Regions from separate parts of the Devosia sp. UYZn731 genome, predicted to be linked through region 1. Evidence: predicted binding sites of a transcription regulator. Region 1 holds the regulator's gene; the other holds the start of a gene.
The links. Region 1 encodes PhoB, which activates phosphate uptake and scavenging genes when phosphate is short. Its sites were predicted from a motif close to TGTCATNNANCTGTCAT; they were not measured.
Positions count from the first base shown of each region.

Region 1 (7,769 bases):
CACCGTGCTGGAAAACCCCGAACATCCCTATTCGCGCCTCCTCAAGGCCTCGGTACTATCCACCGAGGATGCCGGAGACGGTAAGCTCGCCACCAATCCGGATATGGTGGCGCTGGCCACAAGGCTGGCGACGGCGCCAGGCGGGCAACTGGTCAGCCGCCCCGATGGTCGACTGGTGCGGGTGTATGACGCGGCATGACCGTCGCCCAGGCCGGGGATCAGGCCAGCACTACGCTCATCAATAGCAGCATCGAACTCCGGACCACGATCCCCGCCAAGGCGCCTCATTGCTTCGCCTCGACTGGTAACTGCCGGAGTTCCGAGCGCGCTCACCCTCCCCGGGGCGCGCTCATTTTCTAATTTGGGGGCTCGCAGCGTGTTTGGCACCGCCACCCACCGACCTTCAACGCCCCACCCACTCGCCTCAAGCGCCCACCCACCCACCTTCAACGCCCGACCCACTCGCTTCACCCCTCACACCCACCGGCCTTCCCGCGGGCTTGACCCGCGGGCCTCCACCAGCATGGCACAAGCGGCCAATGGCCCGCGGGTCAAGCCCGCGGGAAGACCGGTGGTGGTGGTTGCATCGAGTGGGGATCACCCAAAGCCAATCTCCGCGCTTGAACCCTATCGATGATCTTCCGCAATCATCGCCGCCGCCTTCGACCCGATCGCCATGGCCGGCGCATTGGTATTTCCCGAGGGAATGAACGGGATAATCGAGCAATCGATGACTCGCAGCCCCTCGACGCCACGCACCCGCAGCCTCTGATCGACCACCGCCATCGGATCGCCATCCGGCCCCATGCGCAGCGAGCCCGAGGGATGGTAATTGGTCTTGACGGTCTGGCCGGCAAACTGAGTCAGGCTGTCCTCGTCCTGCACCGCTCTGCCCGGCAAAAGTTCCTCGGCGATCTTGGACTTGAACGGCTCGGTTTCGAGTAACTGCCGCGCCACCTTCAGCGACGCCAGCGTCAGCCGCAGGTCATCCGGATGCCCAAAGAAATTGCAGTTCACCAGCGGCTGATCATCCGGGTTCGCCGAGCGCAGCCTGACGCTGCCACGCGCCTTGGGCCGCAGCAGGCATGAGGTGAATGTGACCCCATAAGTTGGCTTGGCCGAGGATACGTCGCGGTCGAGATACACGATGGGCGCGCAATAGAGCTGGATCGTCGGCCGCTCGCCGCCGTCGGGATCATAGAACAGGCAGGCCTCGATGCCGGTGGTGGTCACCGGCCCCGAATTGAACAGCAGATACTGCAACCCATTCCGAACCATCGGCCAGCCCTTGTCTTCGCCGAAATAGCCGGACTTGCCTTTGGTAGTGGCGATGACCGGGACCTCATGGTGATCCTGCAAATTGGCGCCCACGCCGGCGATATCGGCCACCACATCCACCCCATGCTCGCGCAGGTGGTCGGCCGGCCCGAGCCCCGACAGCATCATCAGCTTGGCGCTGTTATAGGTCCCCGCCCCGACCAGCACTTCGCGCTCGGCATGCATCGTATGACTGACGCCGCCCCTGGTATAGCTGACGCCAACCGCGCGACCGTTCTCGATGACAATCCTGTCCACCCGCGCGCCGGTGACGATGCTCAGTCGATCATCGCCCGACAGCGGATCGAGGAACGCCTTTTTGGCGTCCGAACGCTCCTTGTAGCGGCCCCATTGCCCATAGGTGTGCTGCATGATGCCAACGCCGTTTTGGCGAGCACCGTTGAAATCGGGGTTGAATTCATGACCCAGGCCCTGTGCCGCGAGCAGGAAATCCTGCGTGGTATCGGCAATATGGCCGGGCTCTGAGACCCGTAAATTGCCGCCGATGCCATGGAATTCATTATTGAACTTGGTGTTGGCCTCGATGCCTTTGAAGTGCGGCAGCATGTCCGCGTAGGACCATTCGGTCTCGTTGCCCAAATGGGCCGCCCAGCCGTCATAGTCCTCGCGCTGCCCGCGCATATAGACCATGGCATTGACCGCACTGCCGCCGCCCAAGGCTTTGGCCACCGGCACGATCGGCCCGCGCCCGCCCAGTTGTGGCTGCGGCACGGTATGGTGCATTTCGAGGAAGTCCTCGCGCGCCAGGTACTTCATGTAGCCGGCGGGATAGGCCATCAGTTTGGCCGTGTCGCGCGGCCCGCGTTCGAGGATCAATACCGAAAAACCGAACTCTCGCACCAGCCGCATCGCCGCCACCGAGGCCGCCGAGCCGCCGCCCGCGATGATGAAGTCGTAGGTTTTGGCCATTACGCACCAATCTCCGCCAGCCGCCGTGCCTGTCGCACCAGCAGCAGTTCCACGTCCGCCACATCCAGCGCCGACATCACCGGCCGCGGCTTGCGCAGCGCCCCCGATTTGATGACGCCGCGCTTGGCCAGCACGTATTTGCGCGCCGCCAGCCCGATGCCCTGCTGCTGCTCGTAGCGCGCCAGCGGCAGGTAGGCGTCGAAGATATCATGCGCCCGCTCGACATTGCCCTTGGCGAATTCGGCGACAACGCCAACCATCATCTCCGGATAACAAAACCCGGTCATCGCCCCATCGGCACCGCGGCTCATTTCCTCGGGCAGGAATAGCCCGCCATTGCCGCAGAGGATCGAGATCCGCCGCGTTTCGCCCTTGTCGCTGGCGGCGCGGAGAGCCGTAATCTTGGACAGGCCCGGCCAATCCTCATGCTTGAGCATGACGCAATTGGGCACGTCGCGAATGATCCGGTCGATCACCTTGGGGGCAATCGTAACATTGGTGGTCAGCGGATAATCCTGCAGCACGAACGGGATATCTCCCAACGCCTCGCCGACCGACTGGTAGAAGGCAAAACTCTGATCGTCGGTCTTAATGGTCCAGGGTGGCGCCACCATGACGCCCGCCGCGCCCTGGTCCATCACGGTCCGTGCCAGCTCTGTCATCGGCGCGAGGCCGGGTGCCGAAACGCCGACCACGACCGGCAGGCGGCCACCGAGGCGCTTGAGCACGCGCTCCACCACTTGCGCCGACTCGGCTGAAGTCAGCTTGGGCGCCTCGCCCAATTGCCCGAGCACGGTGATGCCGCTCACCCCGGCGCCTTCGTAGAAATCCAGCATGGAATCGACGCTCGCCAGGTCCAATGCGCCATTATCCTCGAACGGGGTCACCGCGATGACGTAGACGCCCTTGGCCTGTTCATTGAGGATTGCCATGCGTGATCTCCAGATGGTGCCGCGAGCGGCGGCCGATGGTTCGGTATCGGCCAGAGGCCGCCGCAGGGCAAGCCGTGCGCAGGCGCCCTGGGCGGTTTTGCCCGACCAATTCGACCGGCAGCAAAAATCGCTGTAGGATGAGCATCGTTACGTGGAGACGACCTTGGCCGCAGCGACCCAAACCGAACAAATCGCTATCGAGCACGACGATCTCAGCATCGCCCGAGCGCTGGAAGAGGACATCATCTTCGGCCGTCTCGCCCCCGGCACGCGGCTGACCGAAGATACGCTGCTCGCCCGCTTTGCCGTGACGCGTCACTTCGCGCGCCAGGCATTGGTGCAGCTTGAGGCCATGGGCATCGTGGTGCGCGAACGCAATCGCGGCGCCACCGTGCGTTCGCTGACGCCCAAACAGGTGCAGGAAATCTACGACGTGCGCGAACTGTTGCAGCGGCAGGCGGCGCTGTGGATTCCGCTGCCGGCACCCGCCGCGTTGATCGCCGAACTCGAAGCCATCCACCAAGAGCATGGCCGGCATATGGAAGCCGGCTTCCTGCGCGGCGTGCACGAGGCCAATGACCGCTTCCATCTGACGCTGTTCGGCGCCTGTGGCAATGCGCATCTGGTGCAATCGATCGAGCTCTATATGCGGCTCAGCCTGCCGGTGCGCGCCAACACTATGGGCGATAAGGAGTCCCTGCGCATCGCGCACCAACACCACGCCATGATGATCGACATGCTGCAAGGCCACGATAATTGGGTGCTGGCGCAGCTCTGCGTCGATCACTTGCAGCCGAGCAAGCAGCGCTATCTGGAGCGGGTGAGGTAAGTCCCCTCAGTCGACACCTCCCCCTTCCAGGGGGAGGATCAAGGTGGGGGTCGTATCTGCCGGATTTGGGCTCTCACACCCCCACCCAGCCTCCCCTGTAAGGGGGAGGAGCCGCTTAGTGCTAACCCTACGCCACTTGCGCGAACCGCTCGTCAAACGCATAACCGGCGCCGCGCACCGTGCGGATCGGGTCGCTTTCGCGACCGCGATTGATGGCGCGGCGGAGACGGCCGATATGGACGTCCACAGTACGCTCATCGACGTAAACGTCATTGCCCCAAACGCCGTCGAGCAATTGCTCGCGCGAATAGACCCGGCCCGGATGACGCATCAGATATTCGAGCAGGCGATATTCCGTCGGCCCCAGATGCACGTCGCGGGTGGCGCGGCGGACGCGGTGGGTGGTGCGGTCCAGCTCCAGATCGCCCACCTTGAGCGCGGCGGTGACCAGGTTCGGATTGGCCCGGCGCAGCAGCGCGTGAATGCGCGCCAGCAGTTCGGGCACCGAGAACGGCTTGACCACATAGTCGTCGGCGCCAGTGGCAAGGCCGCGCACGCGCTCTTCTTCCTCGCCACGCGCGGTGATCATGATGATCGGCACCCGGGCAGTTTCCTCGCGGGCGCGCAGACGTCGGCACAACTCGATGCCGGAGACTTCGGGCAGCATCCAGTCGAGCAGGATCAGGTCCGGCAATTTATCCTGGATGCGTTCCTGCGCCTGATCGCCGGTTTCGGCGGTCAGGACGCGGAAGCCCTCGGCCTCAAGATTGTAGCGCAGGAGGATCGAGATATCTTCCTCGTCCTCGACGACAAGTATCGTTGCGGGCATTGTTGTGCTCCCAAGGTCGCTCGGCCGCAGCCGGCTACGCCTTGATCTGGGTCCGCTGAAGTTCCTGCACGTCGGCCGTCAATTGCTTGCCGGTCTGCAGGTAATAGGCGCGTTCGGCGATGTTGGTCGCGTGGTCGCCAATGCGCTCCAAATTCTTGGCGCAGAACAGCAGATGCGTGCACTGCGTGATGTTGCGCGGGTCTTCCATCATGTAGGTCAGCAGCTCGCGGAACAGCGAGGTGTGCATGGCATCGACCTCGTCGTCGCGATTGCACACCTCGATGGCGGCTTCGGCGTCGCGGCTGGCATAGGCATCCAGCGCATCCTTGATCTGGCGCAGCACCAGATTGGTCATGTTGCGCACGCCATTGTAGAACGTGGGCTGCAGGCTGAGGCCTTCCAGCTTGAGCGAGCGGCGGGCCAGTTGCTTGGCCATGTCGCCGACCCGTTCCAGATCGGACGCGACGTGGATCGAGGTGATGATGGCGCGCAGATCGCTGGCCATCGGCTGGCGGCGGGCGATCATCGACACTGCCATATCGTCGATGCGGCGCTGCATGTCGTCGATACGCTGATCGGCGATGATGGTGACATCGGCCAGCTCGCGGTCGAGCTTGAGCAGCGCCTTGGTGCCGTTCTCGATGGCGACTTCGACCTGGCCGCCCATCTCGGCGATCAACTGGGCAAGCGTAGTCAATTCGTCGGTATAGGAGCTGACGATATGTTCTGGGGACGTGGTGGCCATGGCTTTATCCTCGAAATTTGTGGAGGGCATTAGGAGGTCGAGGTTCGTGTCAGGCCGAGGCGAAAATGGCGCCTATCGAGAACCGGAGCGGAGCGTACGTTTGGTACGTGAGCACCGGAAGCGCAGATAGGTGGCATTTGCAGCCCGGCTTGGCACGAAGATCGGCCTCCTAACCGATGCGGCCCATGATGTAGTCCTGGGTCTGCTTGTTGATCGGGTTGGTGAAGATGTCTTCGGTGACACCCTCCTCGATCAGCTTGCCCAGATGGAAGAACGCCGTCTTCTGGCTTACGCGCGCAGCCTGCTGCATCGAGTGGGTGACGATGACGATGGTGTAGTTCTCGCGCAATTCATCGATCAGCTCTTCGATGATGGCCGTCGCGATCGGATCGAGCGCCGAGCAGGGCTCGTCCATCAGGATGACTTCGGGGCCGACGGCGATGGCGCGGGCAATGCACAGGCGCTGCTGCTGGCCACCGGACAGGCCGGTGCCGGGCTCGTTGAGGCGGTCCTTGACCTCTTCGAACAGCCCCGCCTTGCGCAGGGACGAAATCACGATCTCGTCGAGATCGGTCTTGGAACGGGCCAGGCCATGGATCTTGGGGCCATAGGCGACGTTCTCATAGATCGACTTGGGGAACGGATTGGGCTTCTGGAACACCATGCCGATACGGGCGCGCAGTTCCACCACGTCGAGGGACTGATCGTAAATGTCCTCGCCATCCAGCTCGATCAAGCCGCCAACCTTGGCGCCTTCGATCGTGTCGTTCATGCGGTTGATGCAACGCAGGAACGTGGACTTGCCACAGCCCGAAGGTCCGATGAACGAGGTCACCGCACGGTCGGGAATGTCGATTGAAATGCCGAACAGGGCCTGCTTGGCGCCGTAGTGGACGGTGACGTCCTTGGCATGCAGGCGGATCGGGCGTTCGAGCATATCTGTCGGGTTCATGGCACTATTCACTGATGTCTGCGTCATCTTAACCTTGCCAGCCAGCATGTCCATTTGAGTGTCTCCGGAATTGTTTTGCGTCATGCCCGGCGCTCCAGCCGGGTGCGCAGGAAGATGGCGACGGCGTTGAGCAGGATCATGAAGGCCAGCAGCACCATGATGGCCGCCGAGGTGCGTGATTCAAAGAAGTTGCGGTTTTCATTGCCCTGCCAGAGGAAGATCTGCACCGGCAGCGCGGTGGCCTGATCCAGCGGCGTCGCCGGCACCGAAGCCACGAAGGCGTTCATGCCGATCAGCAGCAGCGGCGCCGTTTCACCCAGCGCCTGCGCCACGCCGATAATGGTCGCGGTCAGGATCGAGGGGAAGGTCACCGGCAGCACATGGTGGAACACCATCTGCGTCTTGGAGGCACCCATGCCGAGCGCCGCCTGGCGCAGCGACGGAGATACGCCCTGCAATGCACCGCGGGTGGCGATGATGATGGTGGGCAGTGTCATCAGGGTCAGCACCAGGCCGCCGGCAAGCGGCGCCGAGAGCGGCAGGTGGAAGGTGTTGATGAACAGCGCCGCCCCGAGCAGGCCGAAGACGATGGAGGGCACGGCCGCCAGATTGTTGATATTGACCTCGATCAGATCGGTCCAGCGCGACTTGGGCGCGAACTCCTCGAGATAGATGGCGCTGGCCACCCCGATCGGCACCGCCAGGATAATGACGATCAGCATCATGAACAGCGAGCCCATGAAGGCGCCGAGCAGGCCCGCCGAGGCAGGAGCCGCGCGGCTATCGACGTTGGTGAAGATGCTCCAGGCAAAACCGTTGGAGATCGTACCGTTGTCGACGAACTGATCGATCAGCGTGCGAGCCGGAGGTGTCAGCTGCTGCTGGGCATCGCTGGCATCGCGGGAGATATTGCCCTTGATCCAGTTGGCCGCATTGGCCGACGCCAACACGTCGATCTCGGTCGTCTTGCCCAGCAGCGATGGGTCGGCGACGAAGCGTTCGCGGATGGTGTGGCGGCTATCGGTTTCAGCGATGGACAGCAGGTCCTTGCTGTCGATTTCGTAGCCGGCCGGCGCTGCGGCGCGCAGCGAGGCTTCGACCACCTTGTTCCAGTTCAGCAGCGCAACCTTGCGCTGCCAATCTAGGTTCGCCCGGTTGAAATCGGCATCCGACTGGCCAGCGGCGCGAACCGGGGCCGGATCGATCTTGACGATGGCCGGGTCGTAAGTAACCGT
Region 1 is NZ_JBEPOL010000004.1:228,011-235,779, reverse strand. Features, by position in the region: gene ABIB57_RS11775 (ABC transporter ATP-binding protein) at 1-199, shown strand, start outside; gene ABIB57_RS11770 (GMC family oxidoreductase) at 628-2,247, opposite strand; gene ABIB57_RS11765 (dihydrodipicolinate synthase family protein) at 2,247-3,179, opposite strand; gene ABIB57_RS11760 (GntR family transcriptional regulator) at 3,343-4,008, shown strand; gene phoB (phosphate regulon transcriptional regulator PhoB) at 4,136-4,837, opposite strand; gene phoU (phosphate signaling complex protein PhoU) at 4,872-5,582, opposite strand; gene pstB (phosphate ABC transporter ATP-binding protein PstB) at 5,752-6,534, opposite strand; gene pstA (phosphate ABC transporter permease PstA) at 6,615-7,769, opposite strand, start outside.

Region 2 (7,769 bases), on a different contig from region 1:
CGTCCTGAACTGCGCGCCAATACCGCGGCGGGCAGCATCGAGATCTCCGCGACCGGCCCATGACCGACGCGGCGACCGCCTCCGAACCAACGCCGGAGCTCATCCCTGAGCCCCGGCGTAAACTGCCGATCTGGCGCCTCCTCGCCGCCGGCCTGGTCGTATTACTGTGCCTGGGGGCCGGTGGCGCCTGGTACGGCTTCGGCGTCATTCGCGACATCCGTGCCACCCTGCCGGCTACGCCCGATATCGCCACCATCCCCGTCTCGACCGCCGTGGTGGATCGCCAGGGCGATCTGCTGCGGCCCTTCACCACCGCTGATGGACGCTGGCGCCTGCCGGTCACGGTGGGGCAGGTGGACCGGCATTTCGTCGACATGCTGATCGCCTATGAGGACCAGAATTTCGAGACCAATAATGGCATCGAATGGTCCGCCATGCTGCGCGCGGTCGGCCAGTTCGTCGGCGCCGGCGGCCATGTGGTGTCCGGCGGCTCCACCCTCACCATGCAGGTGGCGCGGCTGATCGAGGGCGAACCCACGCGCAATCTCTGGGGCAAGGTGCGCCAACTGGTGCACGCCGACGCGCTGGCCCATCGCCTGACCAAGGAACAGATCCTCACGCTCTACCTGACGCTGGCCCCCTATGGCGGCAATATCGAGGGCATCCGCGCCGCCAGCCTCACCTATTTCGGCAAGGAGCCGACGCGGCTGACCACCGCTGAATCCGCCCTCTTGGTGGCGCTGCCGCAATCTCCCGAAGCGCGCCGTCCCGATCGCGATCCCAAGGCCGCCGAAGCCGGCCGCAACAGCGTGCTCGATCGCCTGGTCAGTCAAGGCGCCATCGCCCAGGAAGAAGCCGACGCCGCCAAGCGCGAGCCTATCCCAACCGCGCGCAAACCCTTCCCCATGCTCGCCGCCCACATGGCGCAACAGGCGGTCAAGGCCCAGCCCACCGCGCGGCGCATCGAACTCACCGTCGACCGCCGCCTGCAATCCGCGCTGGAGCGGCTGGGGACGGGCAGGGCCACCCAGCTTGGCCCAAAAGTCTCCGTAGCCATCGTCGTTGCCGATCAGGCCAGTGGCAATATCCTGGCCTCGGTCGGCTCCGCCGGTCTCTTCGCCGAACAAAGCCAGGGCTATGTCGATATGACCTCGGCGGTGCGCTCGCCTGGCTCGACACTAAAACCCCTGATCTACGGCCTCGCCTTCGAGCTGGGCCTCGCCCACCCCGAAAGCCTGATCGAGGATCGCCCCACCGCCTTCGGTGGCTACGTCCCGGTCAATTTCGACGGCTTCAGCCGCGGCACCGTCACCATCCGCCAAGCACTGAGCGAGTCCCTCAATATCCCCGCCATCGTCGTGCTCGACGCCGTCGGCACCGCCCGGCTGGTGTCGCGCATCAAGCGCGCCAATGCCAATCCGCTATTGCCCGACAATACCGCACCCGGCCTCGCCATCGGCCTCGGCGGCGTCGGCGTCACCCTCCGCGACCTAGTCTCCATCTATGCTGCCATCGCCCGTGGCGGCTCCCCGGTCATGCTCAATGACGGCGTCAAGCCGCGCGCTACCGAGCCCGCCAATGCGGCGCTGGTGCTCGATCCGGCAGCGGCCTGGTATGTCTCCGATATCCTCGCCGACGTGCCGCCGCCCCTTAATGGCTCACCCGGCCGCATCGCCTACAAGACCGGCACCTCCTACGGCTACCGCGACGCCTGGGCGATCGGTTATGACGGCAAGACCGTCATCGGCGTCTGGGTCGGTCGGCCGGATGGTGAGCCGGTGCCCGGCATTTCCGGCATCACCGCCGCCGCCCCGGTGCTGTTCGAAGCCTTCGATCGCCTCGGCACCCCGGCAGTGCCACTACGCGCCGCCCCGCCCGGCGTGCTGGTCGCTTCCAATTCGCAATTGCCCGCCCCGCTCAAGCGCTTCCGCCACCCCGATGACAATATGGTCAATCGCGACGCCGCCCCCGAAATCGCCTTCCCCACTGACGGCGTCGATGTCGATCTGGGCATCGCCTCGGGCGCCGACCTCCCCCTGATCGTCAAGGTGCGCAACGGCGTGCCGCCCTTCACCTTCTTCGCCAATGGCGCCCCGTTCGGCCGCTCCGCATTCGCCCGCCAGAATGCCTGGAAGCCCGACGGGCCGGGCTATGTGACCCTGTCGGTGGTCGATTCCGAAGGCCGTTCCGACGACGTCACGGTCTTCCTCGACTGACCGCCTGCGGCCGTTTCACCGTTTCGGCATTGTCATCGTTCTGTCATCCCGACGTCATCCCCCGGTTTTCTTGGGTCCGTATTCGGGGCCGGTTCATACCGACCCTGGGGGCCTTACCATGCACATTAAAAACCTGTCCGTCGTCCTGACGGCTGCATTGCTCACCTCGACCGCCATCCCGGCCATTGCCGCGCCGGTGTTCAATCGTATTGCCAGCTTCCCCGTCGAGCTCAACGCGCCCGACGCCGATGCCACTTCCTCCGAAATCATCACTGCGACCGATGACGGCATGATGCTGATCTATTCCGATAGCCCCAATGGTGGCATCGGCTTCCTCGACGTGACCGACGCCAAGGCGCCAAAGCCCGCCGGTTACCTGGATATGGGCGGCGAGCCCACTTCGGTCACCGTGATCGGCGCCAAGGCCTATGTGGCCGTCAACACCCGTAAGGATTTCATCGAGCAAACCGGCAAGCTGGTCGTGGTCGATATCGCCAGCAAGAGCGTCGATGGCGAATTCCAGCTCGGCGGCCAGCCCGACTCGATCGCCCACAACAAGGCCGGCACGATCCTCGCGATCGCCATCGAGAACGAGCGCGATGAAGAGGTCAATGACGGCGCCATCCCGCAGATGCCCTCGGGCTTCCTGGTTGTGGTCAATCTGGTCGACGGCAAGGTCACCGAAGACGGCATCAAGCGTGTCGAAGTGACCGGCCTGTCCGATATCGCCCCCGAGGATGCCGAGCCCGAATTCGTCGCCTTCAACGACAATGACGAAATTGCCCTCACGATGCAGGAAAACAACTGGATCGTCATCGTCGACGCCAAGACCGCCACGGTCACCGGCGGCTTTACCGCTGGCTCGACCTCGGTCGAAGGCGTCGATACCAAGAATGACGGCCAGATCGTCTTCACCGGCAAGAAGGACGACCTGCTGCGCGAACCTGACGCGGTCAAATGGCTCGATGCCGACCGCATCGTCGTCGCCAATGAAGGCGACTGGAACGGTGGCTCGCGCGGTTTCACCATCTTCAATCGCGATGGCTCGGTGAACTGGGACTCGGGCAATACGCTCGACGTCATGGCTGCCCAGATGGGTCACTATCCCGACAAGCGCAACAAGAAGGGTGTCGAGCCCGAGGGCCTGGAAGTCGCCACCATCGGCGATACCCAGTTCATTTTCGTGGCCGAGGAACGCTCGTCCCTGATCGCAGTCTATAAGGATACCGGCGCTGCGCCGGAATATCTGCAGTCGTTGCCCTCGGGCATGTCGCCTGAAGGTCTCGTGGCCATTCCCGGCCGCAACCTGCTGGCCACCGCCAATGAAACCGACCTGCGCGCCGATGGCCTCGCCGGTTCGCACGTCATGCTCTATGAACTGGCCGAAGGCACCGCCGCCTATCCCCAGCTCGTTTCCGATCTCGACGCAGACGGTCACCCCATCGGCTGGGCTGCTATCTCCGGCGCCGTTGCCGATGCCGAAAAGCCCGGCATGCTCTACGCCGTGTCCGATAGCGTCCTGACCAACGCCCCGGCGATCTACGAGATCGACGCCACTGCCAAGCCGGCCCATATCGTCGGCAAGACTATCATCACCCGTGGTGGGAATCCCGCCCAGAAGCTCGATCTCGAAGGCATCACGCTAGACGGTGAAGGCGGCTTCTGGTTGGCGTCCGAGGGCGACGCTGCCAAGCTGGTCCCCCAGGCCCTGTACCATGTCGATGCCGATGGCGCGATCGTTGCGGAAGTGCCGTTCCCGCCCGCGCTGATGGCTGGTGCGGTCCGCTTCGGTTCTGAAGGCGTTGCCCTGGTTGGCACCGGCGACGACGCCACCCTGTGGGTTGCGATGCAGCGCGAATGGGCTGACGACGCCGCCGGCATGGTCAAGCTGATCGGCTACAACATCGCCTCTAAGGAGTTCTCGGCAGTCCACTACCCGCTCGAAACTCCGGTCGAAGGCACCTGGAATGGCCTGTCGGAAATCACCGTCCACGGCGACTACGCCTATATCGTCGAGCGCGACAACCAAGCTTCGCTCAAGGCCAAGCTCAAGGCGATCTACCGCGTCAAGCTGGCCGACCTGAAGGGCGCTCCGCTCGATGGCGAACTGCCGGTCGTCGCCAAGGAACTGGTGCGTGACCTGGTTCCGGATCTCGCCACCAACAATGGCTACATCGCCGACAAGGTCGAGAGCTTTGCCATCGACGCTGCCGGCACCGGCTTCGTCATCACCGACAATGACGGTGTCGATGACAGCTCGGGCGAGACCTTCTTCTGGTCGATCGGCGACGTGAAGTAAGCTTCACCCACCCTTTGAAATGCGATCGGCCGGGCACAAGCCCGGCCGATTTGTTTTGTGCGGCGCTGTGGCTCAGGCGACGGCGCGCTGGCTCAGCGCGTCATAGGGGCGGCGGTCCACCCAGGCGTTGAGATCGAAGTTCTGCTCGAGGAAGCCCCATTCATAGAGGAAATCCTTATAGTGGCCGATCGCCGCCACCAGCTCGGGCTCAAGCCCGATGCCCAGGTGGTGGTGCAGGTCCGGCCCATTGGCCGAAGCCACCACTTCCTCCGACGCGCCTACTTCCTTGGCGACGAAACGGCGCACGTCATCGGGATGCGCCACCGCCCAGTCGCTCGCGCGCTGCAGCGTCGCGATCAGCTTGCTGACCAGGTCCGGGCGATCTTCGGCCAGCCGCTCGTCGACGGTCAGCACCCGCGGCGAGCCCGAATTGATGCGGATTTTCGGATCGGGGTGAAATCCGAACTCGGCCACGGTATGCGTCGCGAACAGGTTGGCGACGTTGATCCCCGCCGTGCCCTTGACGAAGATGGCGTCGACCGTGCCGGCCAGCAGCGCCGCGATTTCGGGTCCATAGGCCTGCCGGTTGCGCAGCCCATAAAGCTGCGGCCCCTCGCGCCCGTCGAGCACGCTATCGGTCAGCGCAATATCGACGATCTCGACCTGGTTGTGGCTGAGCCCCTCCAGCGACAGCGCCGAGGTCAGGCCCTTGAGCGCCGTCGCCGCCATGAAATCGACGATCCCGGATGGGCGGCGGGCGATGCCGAAGCGGCGGCCGACCAGGTCTTTGGTGGTCTTGATGCCGCTGCCGGGCAGGGTGATGATGGCCTGAAATTCGTCGGTCCAGGTGATGCCGACCAGCCGCGTGGTCTTGCCGTCCGAACGCGCCCGAATGGGCGGCACATTGCCGCCATGACGGAACGAATAGCTCAGGTGATGGTCGAAATGGCTGGTCCGGATCGCTCGGTCCTGGCTATCGATGATCGACTTGAGGGTGATGCCCTCCTTGGCGAAGGTCTCGTCCAGATAGCCGAGCTGCACCGCCAGCCCCACCGGGGTCGGCACCGGGCATCGCGTGTACCAGATTTCCGAAATGCTGTTCTGAAGCGTCATCGTCCCTCTCCTTGATTGCCAAAACCGTTTTCCAACCCGCATGCCGGCCTTGGAGCATTATTGCTCGGCGGCCTTCGGATTAGATAAAACTTGCTTTTGAACCGTATTTTAGGCCAGTTCTGGAATTGAAAATCCGGAAACAGCCGAATGACGGGATCAATTTGCTCTATCACGTTTGACAAACACTATAAACTTAGTCAACATTAATTTGCGAGATCACCCGGGCCTCTCGGCGCGTGTCCGGCGGATCGTGGCGGCGCCTTTTGGGCGCTCCGTTCAATCGAGAGACGACGTCATGTCCAGTCTGCCCAGGATTGCCCGAGCGCTACGGCGCACGCTGCTGCAGGCGATACCGACCGTGATCGGCATCGTCATTCTCAACTTCTTCCTGTTGCAACTGGCCCCCGGCGACGCCGCCGACGTGATGGCCGGCGAGGCGGGTTCGGCCACCGAGGAGACCATGGCGGCGATGCGCGAGCGCTTCGGCCTTAATTTGCCGATGCTCGATCAACTGCTGACCTATCTCAACAATCTCGCCCATTTCAGCCTCGGCTTTTCGCCGCGCTACAGCATGCCCGTGGCCGATCTGATCGGCCAACGCCTGCCCGGCACGCTGACCCTGATGGCCATGGCGCTGGCCATCGCCATCCTGATCGGCCTGACCCTAGGCTCGATCATGGCGGCCTTTGCGGGCCGCCTGCCAGATCGGCTGATCTCGATCTTTTCGCTGCTGTTCTATTCGGTGCCCGGCTTCTGGATCGGCCTGATGCTGATCGTCTTGTTCTCAGTCACCCTCGGCTGGCTGCCCAGCGGTGGCAATGGCACCATCGGCGCCGATCTCAGCGGCTGGGCCGGCATTGTCGACAAGGCGCGCTACATGGTGCTCCCCGCCACCTCGCTGGCGCTGTTCTATGTCGCCATCTACGCCCGCCTGACCCGCGCCGCCATGCTCGAAGTGCGCAACCAGGATTTCGTGCGCACCGCCTATGCCAAGGGCCTGTCGCCCGCCGTCGTGACCGTGCGTCACATCCTGCGCAATGCGCTGATCCCCATCACCACCATGGCGGGCATGCATGTCGGCGGCATGCTGGGCGGCGCTGTCGTGGTCGAGACTGTCTATAGCTGGCCCGGCCTCGGCCGGCTCGCCTTCGAGGCCGTGATGGGCCGCGATTATACCGTTCTGCTGGGCATTCTGCTGCTGTCCTCGCTGTTGGTCATCCTGGCCAATGCGGTCGTCGATATCGTGCAGACCTGGCTCGATCCCCGCATTGGAGAGCTCTGATGTCCACCACCGACCTTAACGCGCCGAGCATTGCCCTGGCGGGCGCCCGACAGGGTGCGTCGCGGCCCGAAGCCACCCAGCAACCCGAGTGGCACAATCTGCGCGCCCCCGATGCGCGCACCACCATGACGGCAGCGGTGACGGTTCCGCCCGGCCGGCGTGAACTGCGCATCTTCTTCAGCAATCCCAATGCGCTGTTCGGCGTCACCTTCCTGTCCACCATAGTACTGATCGCCATCTTCGCTCCGCTGATCTCGCCCGGCGATCCGCTGGGCATGGTGGCCACGCCCTTCCTGTGGCCGGGCCAGGATTGGGCCTATCCCCTCGGCACCGATGCCATGGGGCGCGATGTCCTGTCGGGCATCGTGCATGGCTCGCGCATTTCGCTGTTCGTCGGCCTCGCAGCGACCGCCCTCGGCCTGAGCGTCGGCGTGGTGGTCGGTGCGGTCGCGGGCTATTTCGGCGGCTGGGTCGATGACGTGCTGGTGCGCATCATCGAGATCTTCCAGACCCTGCCCAATTTCGTGCTGCTGGTGGTGCTGGTCGCCATCGCCCAGCCTTCGGCGCTCACCGTCACGGTGGCCATCTCCATCGTCTCCTGGCCCATGGTGGCGCGACTGACGCGTGCCGAATTCCGCGCCATTCGCGCCACGGACTACGTGATGGCCGCGCGCAGTCTCGGCTTCAGCCGCGCCCGCATCATTTTCTCCGAAATCCTGCCCAATGCGCTGCCGCCGCTGATCGTCACCGCCTCGGTCATGTTTGCCTCGGCCATCCTGATGGAATCGGCGCTGAGCTTCATGGGCCTGGGCGATCCCAACGTCGTCAGTTGGGGCTCGATGATCGGCACCGGCCGCGA
Region 2 is NZ_JBEPOL010000005.1:293,579-301,347, reverse strand. Features, by position in the region: gene ABIB57_RS14395 (alpha-2-macroglobulin family protein) at 1-63, shown strand, start outside; gene pbpC (penicillin-binding protein 1C) at 60-2,216, shown strand; gene ABIB57_RS14385 (esterase-like activity of phytase family protein) at 2,335-4,515, shown strand; gene ABIB57_RS14380 (ABC transporter substrate-binding protein) at 4,588-5,628, opposite strand; gene ABIB57_RS14375 (ABC transporter permease) at 5,924-6,910, shown strand; gene ABIB57_RS14370 (ABC transporter permease) at 6,910-7,769, shown strand, end outside.
Region 2: the regulator PhoB is predicted to act here: its motif matches at 2,247-2,263, upstream of ABIB57_RS14385 (esterase-like activity of phytase family protein).